Regions from separate parts of the Streptomyces sp. NPDC045021 genome, predicted to be linked through region 1. Evidence: riboswitches for the same ligand, from Rfam matches in the RefSeq annotation. Region 1 holds a riboswitch; each other region holds the start of a gene.
What was found. Region 1 has a riboswitch for cyclic di-AMP ahead of AC07DC_RS17690 (M23 family metallopeptidase). Riboswitches for the same ligand answer to the same signal wherever they lie in the genome.
Positions count from the first base shown of each region.

Region 2: it holds a riboswitch for cyclic di-AMP, as region 1 does, so the genes downstream of both, AC07DC_RS24980 (M23 family metallopeptidase) here and AC07DC_RS17690 (M23 family metallopeptidase) in region 1, are expected to answer to the same signal.
Region 3: it holds a riboswitch for cyclic di-AMP, as region 1 does, so the genes downstream of both, AC07DC_RS38720 (transglycosylase family protein) here and AC07DC_RS17690 (M23 family metallopeptidase) in region 1, are expected to answer to the same signal.

Region 1 is NZ_JBWKIQ010000005.1:208,317-210,572, forward strand. Features, by position in the region: gene AC07DC_RS17685 (cupin domain-containing protein) at 1-155, shown strand, start outside; gene AC07DC_RS17690 (M23 family metallopeptidase) at 292-1,248, opposite strand; cyclic di-AMP (ydaO/yuaA leader) riboswitch at 1,254-1,431, opposite strand; gene AC07DC_RS17695 (N-acetyltransferase family protein) at 1,753-2,256, opposite strand, start outside.
Region 2 is NZ_JBWKIQ010000008.1:332,513-334,768, reverse strand. Features, by position in the region: gene AC07DC_RS24985 (M16 family metallopeptidase) at 1-887, shown strand, start outside; cyclic di-AMP (ydaO/yuaA leader) riboswitch at 1,145-1,301, shown strand; gene AC07DC_RS24980 (M23 family metallopeptidase) at 1,317-2,147, shown strand.
Region 3 is NZ_JBWKIQ010000021.1:20,818-23,073, reverse strand. Features, by position in the region: gene eno (phosphopyruvate hydratase) at 1-98, opposite strand, end outside; gene AC07DC_RS38720 (transglycosylase family protein) at 397-1,098, opposite strand; cyclic di-AMP (ydaO/yuaA leader) riboswitch at 1,103-1,275, opposite strand; gene AC07DC_RS38715 (transglycosylase family protein) at 1,536-2,256, opposite strand, start outside.

The DNA.
Region 1 (2,256 bases):
TCGGGGAGGGTTACTACGTGGCCGAGGGCGAGGTCATCGAGGGCGACCTACGCCATGGCCCCGGCACCTACGTCCTGCTCGAACAGGGCTCCAGCCACCAGCCGCGTTCCGAGACCGGGGCGCGGGTGTTCGGCTACAACCACCCCGCCGGCTGACCCGGCGCCGTCGGCGGCGTGCCGCGGAACGCGGAAATGCCCGCCCGGTCCTGGGGTCAGGTCCAGGATCGGGCGGGCACTCCGGGTCTCACGGGGTCGCGGGATCACACGGATCGCACGCGGGTCGCGGGACGGATCAGACGGTCACGCCGTGCTCGTTCAGGTACGCGACCGGGTCGATGTCCGAGCCGTAGTCGGGGCCGGTGCGGATCTCGAAGTGCAGGTGCGGGCCGGTCACGTTGCCGGTCGCGCCGGACAGGCCGATCTGCTGGCCCTCGGTGACGGTCTCGCCGGCCGAGACGGACAGCGAGGACAGGTGCGCGTACTGCGAGTACTTGCCGTCGCTGTGCCGGATGACGACCTGGTTGCCGTAGGCGCCACCGTCGCCCGCGGACACGACGGTGCCGGCGGCGATCGCCTTCACCGTGGTGCCGGTCGGCACGACGAAGTCCACACCGGTGTGGTAACCGCTGGACCAGCTGGAACCGGCCTGGTGGTACGGGGTGCCGATGCTGGCGCCCGAGACCGGCAGGGTGTAACCGGAGGAGGAGCTCGCCGCGGCGGGGGCCTTGGTGGCGGAGGACGAGGACTTCGCAGCCGAGTCGCTCTTGGCCGGGGCCTTCTTGGCCTGCGCGGAGGAGGACTTCGCGGACGACTTCGGCGCCGGGTGCGAGGACGGCGCGGAGTGCGACGGGGCGGCCTTGGCGCCGAGGGCCAGGGTCTGGCCGGGGAAGATCAGGTCCGGGTTGCCACCGACGGTCTCCTTGTTGTCGGTGTACAGCTTCTGCCAACCACCGCTGACGTGGTGCACGTCGGCGATCTTCGACAGGCTGTCACCGTGGACCACCTTGTAGGAGGCGTCGTGGCCCTTCGCGGGAGCGGCCTTGGCCGGAGCGGCCTTGGCGGCGGGCTGTGCGGCGTGCGCCGGGGTGGTGGTGGCGGCGTTCGCGGCGGCTACGTGCGTGTCGGCCGCGAAGGCGTTCGACGACATGGCCAGCGGAAGTGCGAGAGCGGCGCCACCGGTACCGGCCGCGACGCAGATCTTGGTGAGCCGGTTCATACGGCCACGACGGTGCTTTCCCTTTGCGGGCATGAAGGAGTTCCTCTCCTACGCCGGCGAGGTGAGCTGTCGGGTTCGGGCCGGAGATGCCCGGTCGCGGCATGCGCCATTACGGCGCGACGCATTGCGACTTCACCCCAAGCCATTCCCGATCTTCGGGAACGGCACTTACCTGGGTCCCCCGCTCCTGCCGTAGAAGTTTGGTGTTCAAGACACCGGGCAGCGGCAGGACTAGGCGTTCCACCCGGTGGGATCCTGCGAGCACTCGACCCGCAGGAGAGCGAAGCTAAACGAACTCCCGACGGCTGGGCAACAATCCGGAATGAGCCGCATATCACGTCGCGAGTTACCCGCGCATTTCCGTGACCCTATGTCGGCAGGTCCGGTCTGTGCGTATGCGATTCCTTCACGTTCGGTGAGTCCGCACATGGAAAGCGTCACAAAATGCCGATGTGGTGAACGCACCGTGGACAAGTCGGCAGCGCTGCGTATCACACGCGTGAGCCCGCTCACTCGGCGGGCCGGGTGTGAGCGCCGTCACATGGCGGGATGCGCCGACGCCTGTCCCTGGGACTGTCCCGCGGACGGTCCTGGAGCCTGCCCCGGGCGGATCCGGGGGTCCAGGACGCGGCTGAGGCGGTAGGCGGCGACCCGGAAGCCCACCGCCGGCCAGTGACCGGCCGCCAGCGGCGAGGCGGAGTGCCAGCGCGCGCCGATGTGCCGGTACTCGTGGTCGTACGCCCACGCCACCGCGGTGGCCAGCAGGATCCGGCTGACGCCCTCGCCCCGCGCGGACGGCTCGACGTACGCCTCGGCCAGTTCCACGCAGGCGTCGGGGGTGACCGGGCCGGCCGGGGACGGGGCGAGCAGGACCATGCCGATCTCCTCGCCGCCGCGGGCGGCGATCCAGGCCGCGCAGCGGGGATCGGAGAGGGTGTCGGTGTACCGGGTGCGCATCGCGGCCAGTGCGGCGTCGGACTGCGGCAGGAACATCGCGGACTGCCGTTGGTAGCGGGCCGACTCCGAGGCCATCCGGCCGAT
Region 2 (2,256 bases), on a different contig from region 1:
CGGAGCTGTTCCCCGCGAACCTGCGCTGCTCCCGCCCCCGCCAGGGCACGGAGGAGACGGTGGCGAGGATCGACGCCGCGGCCGTCCGGGCGTTCTACGACGCGCATGTGCGTCCCGCCACCACCACGGCGGTCGTCGTCGGCGATCTGACCGGCATCGACCTGGCCGCGCTGCTGGACGAGACGCTCGGCGAGTGGACCGGCTCGACCGCGGAGCCCCGCCCGCTGCCGCAGATCACCTCGGACGACACCGCGCGCGTGGTGATCGTGGACCGGCCCGGCGCGGTGCAGACCCAGCTGCTGATCGGCCGTACCGGATCCGACCGCCACGACCCGGTCTGGGCGGCACAGGTGCTCGGCACGTACTGCCTGGGCGGCACCCTGACCTCCCGTCTGGACCGGGTGCTGCGCGAGGAGAAGGGCTACACGTACGGCGTGCGGGCCTTCGGCCAGGTGCTGCTGTCCACCCCGGAGGGAACCGGCGCCTCACTGCTCGCCATCAGCGGCTCGGTGGCCACCGAGGTCACCGGACCCGCGCTGGCCGACGCCTGGCAGGTCGTCCGCACGCTGGCGGCCGAGGGGCTCACGGACGAGGAGCGCGACGTCGCGGTGCAGAACCTCGTCGGCGTGGCGCCGCTGCGCTACGAGACGGCGGCGGCCGTCGCCGGCACGCTCGCCGACCAGGTCGAGCAGTTCCTGCCGGACGACTTCCAGGCCCAGATGTACGCGCGGCTGGCGCGGACCGGCACCGTGGAGGCGACCGCCGCGGTGGTCAGCGCCTTCCCGCTGGACCGCATGGTCGTCGTCCTGGTGGGCGACGCCTCGGTGATCGAGGGGCCCGTCACGGAGCTGGGAATCGGCTCGGTGAAGGTCATCGCGCACGGCTGACCGGCTGCCATCGGGCAGCCGTCCCCCCTCCCGGGGACGGTCGGACGACCCTTTCGCGGGCGCCGACCGGATGCGCGGCGGAACCCTGGCGCACCCCTTGGGGCGCCGGGGTTCCGGGCGTTTTGGATCTCTATACGCCCGGAACGACCCTGTGTGGCGAACGCAACATATCGCCCGTTCTGTTTGCCGTAACCGACGCGGTCCGATTAGCGTCCACCCCTGCTGCTCGTCACCATCCGCCGCGTCCAGCGGCAACCGGGCAGTGATCGCCGAGTCCCCGTCAGGCGCGAGCCTGGGGAGCCGGGGACCCACGTCCCTGGGGTGAATCGGGCCGTCCTCACCACGAGGCAGCCCGTAGGAGACCTTCCTGCTCCGAACCCGTCAGCTAACCCGGTAGGCGAGAAGGAAGGAAAGGATCTCGCCGCACCCATGGCGTTCACTGTTCTGCCCGCGCCCAGCGGGAAGCACCGCCGTCCCCGTCGTGCCGTCCTCCGCACCGGGACCACCCTGGCCGGCGTCGCGGTCCTGACCGCCGCCGGCACCTTCGGCGCCACCGCGGCCACCGCGCTCTCCACGGACCGCGCCGTCGCTCCCAAGGCCATCGAGGACACCGCGTTCGCGCGCGCCGTCGACGCCTCGGACACCCTCCCCAGCTCCCTCGCCGCCCAGGCCGCCGCCCAGCACAAGGCGGCCGACGAGACCAAGCGGAAGGCCGACCAGGCCAAGCGCGTGGCAGCGGCGGCCGAGGCCGCCAAGAAGAAGGCCGCGGCCGAGGCGAAGATCAAGGCGGAGCGCGAGGCCGAGGCCCGTGCCGCCGCCCGCGCCGCCCGCGCCGAGGCGGAGCGCAAGAGGCTCAACTCCTTCGTGCTGCCCGTCAACAGCGCCATCGGCACCGGGTACAAGGTCCCCGGTTCCATGTGGGCCTCCGGCTACCACACCGGAGTCGACTTCACCGCGTCCACCGGCACCCCGGTCCACGCCGTGGGCGCCGGCACCGTCGTCACCGCCGGCTTCGACTCGGCGTACGGCAACAACGTCGTGATCCGGCACAACGACGGCATCTACACGCTGTGCGCCCACATGTCCTCGCTCAGCGTGTCGGTCGGCCAGACCGTCACCACCGGCGAGCAGATCGGCCTGTCCGGCGCGACCGGCAACGTCACCGGCCCGCACGTGCACTTCGAGGCCCGCACCACGCCCGACTACGGCTCGGACATCGACCCGGTGGCGTACCTCCGCTCGCACGGCGTCTCCATCTGATCCATCCGATCCGTCCGAGATCAGCACTCCCGTCCCCCCACGAAGGCCCCGGCTCCCCGCCGGGGCCTTCGTGTTGTCCAAAAATAATCCATGAATTCTGGACTCCGGT
Region 3 (2,256 bases), on a different contig from region 1:
CCGGTGCTGCCGTCGTCGAGGCCGACCTCGACCTCGACGGTGGGGTTGCCTCGTGAGTCGAGGATTTCCCGGGCTACGACGACGTCGATGGACGGCACGAGTGTCTCCTTCAGGCTGTGTACAGCTGATGCGTGTCTCTCTGCTCTTGCGACACGAGCCTAACCGCCCGAGGAGGGTCGGCCAGTCGATCGGCCGACCCCTGAGACGAAAAAGGGCCCAAAGACTTACAACAGGTGACCAACGGTGCCTTACACCGCGTGACCAACGGGAAAACCCCCGGCCCGGCACGCTCGGGGGGAGTGCGTGCCTGGCCGGGGGAATCAGGGTTCAGCGGACGGGAACCGGCGGGGCGGCTGCCGGTGAGTCAGGTGCGGTCGCGGCCCGCGGTTCCCGGTCTCAGCTGAGGTGCAGCTGCTGGCCCGGGTAGATCAGGTCGGCGTCGCTGATGATGCTCTTGTTCAGCTCGAACAGCTTCTCCCAGCCGCCGGCGACGTGGTGCGCCTGGGCGATCTCGGAGAGGCTGTCACCGGTGACGACCTTGTACTCGCCGGTGCCCTGCTGGACCGGGGCGGCCTTCTTGGTCTCGGCAGGCTTGGCGGCGGGCTTGGCCTTCTTGACCGGGGCGCGGTTCTCGGACTTGCTGCGGCTGGCGGTGTCCGAGGTGTCGCGCGAGGTGGTGCTCTTCGACGGGGTGCTCTTCGTGGCGGAACCGGAGGTGTCCACGTTGGCGGCCGGGCCACCGGCGGTGAGGTTGCCGGCGCCGGCACAGGCCCAGGCACCCGGGCCCTGCAGGGCGAGCAGCTTCTCGGCCACCGCTATCTGCTGGTCCTTGGTGGCCAGGTCGGCGCGGGCGGCGTACGCGGTGCCACCGGCCGCTTCCCAGCTGGACTGGGAGAACTGCAGGCCACCGTAGTAGCCGTTGCCGGTGTTGATCGACCAGTTGCCACCGGACTCGCACTGGGCGACGGCGTCCCACGTGGCGACCGAAGCGGCCGAGGCGCCGGAAGCACCGATCAGCGGAACGGCGATCGCAGCGGTGGTAACACCGGCAATCGCGGCAATTCGGGTGAACTTGGACGGGCGACGGTGCTTACCCATGATGTGTCATCCTCACCGACGCCTACGAGGTCAGCTGTCGGGTTCGGGCGTGAGTTGCCCGGCTGCACGGCTCTCGCCGCGCTGCTTCACCCCAAGCCGGTCCGTCCCCCACGAGTTCGGGGCCGGGCCGGCGGAAGACCTTGGGTCCCCCGCTCCTGCCTACGGCGCTTTCGCGTCGACTGTTCCCGTCGGTCGGCGGCAGGACTCGGCGATCCTGACCGGCGGGGCCCGCTGTGGCGAGCAGTTAGACGTTAAACACACGATCCCGGCGAGGACAAACATCCCGGTGTCGTACAGCAACTCCCCTGTCCGGCTGAGCGGGCGCACAGACCCGCAGGTCGGAAGGGAGAAAGTCGGCGGAGCGCGAGCGGGTGGTCACAGGCGCCACGGAGACCCTTGTCACAAGGACCGGGGTGCCGGGATCGTGTTGAGCGGACTCAGTAGCTCAAGTCGAGGTGCTGGCCAGGGAGAATCAGGTCGGGATTGTCCCCAACAATCTGGTCATTTGCCCCATACAGTGCCTTCCATCCGCCCCGCAGATGGTGGTCCGCGGCGATGTCGCACAGGTTGTCGCCCGACACCACGACGTAGGTGCCGTCGCTCGCCACATCGCTCTGACCGGCCTTCTGGTCATCACTCAGGCCGTCGGTGTCGGTGGGCCGGTCGGCATCGCGCGAGGCGCGGTCGGTGGAGAGCCCGCCGGCGGACTCGGGCGACTCGGGCTTGGCGTGCTTGCCCTGGCTCTGCCCCGGGGCCGGAGTGGTGGCCGTCGGGTCCGGGGTGGTGGTGGGGGCGCCGGTGGGCTGCTTGGCGGTGCCCGGGGGAACGGTCGCAGGGTCGGGCGCCGAGGTGCCCGTGGGCGTCGACGGAGTCGTCGGCGTCGTGGCGGCCGGAGGGGTCTTCGGCGTCGCGGGCGCCGTCGGCGTCGTCTGCGTCGTCGTGGGGGCCGGGGTCAGGATCGAACCCGGGTCGACCTTCGCCGGCACGCCGCCGGTGACGAGCCCCGCGGGTCCCGAGCAACCGGGCCACGCGTCCGGCCCGAGTTCGGCGAGCAGCGTTTCGGCGACGGCTATCTGCTGCGAGCGGCTGGCCAGGTCGGGGCGCTCGGCGTACGCCGTGCCGCCGTACTGCTCCCAGGTGTCCTCGGTGATCGACAGA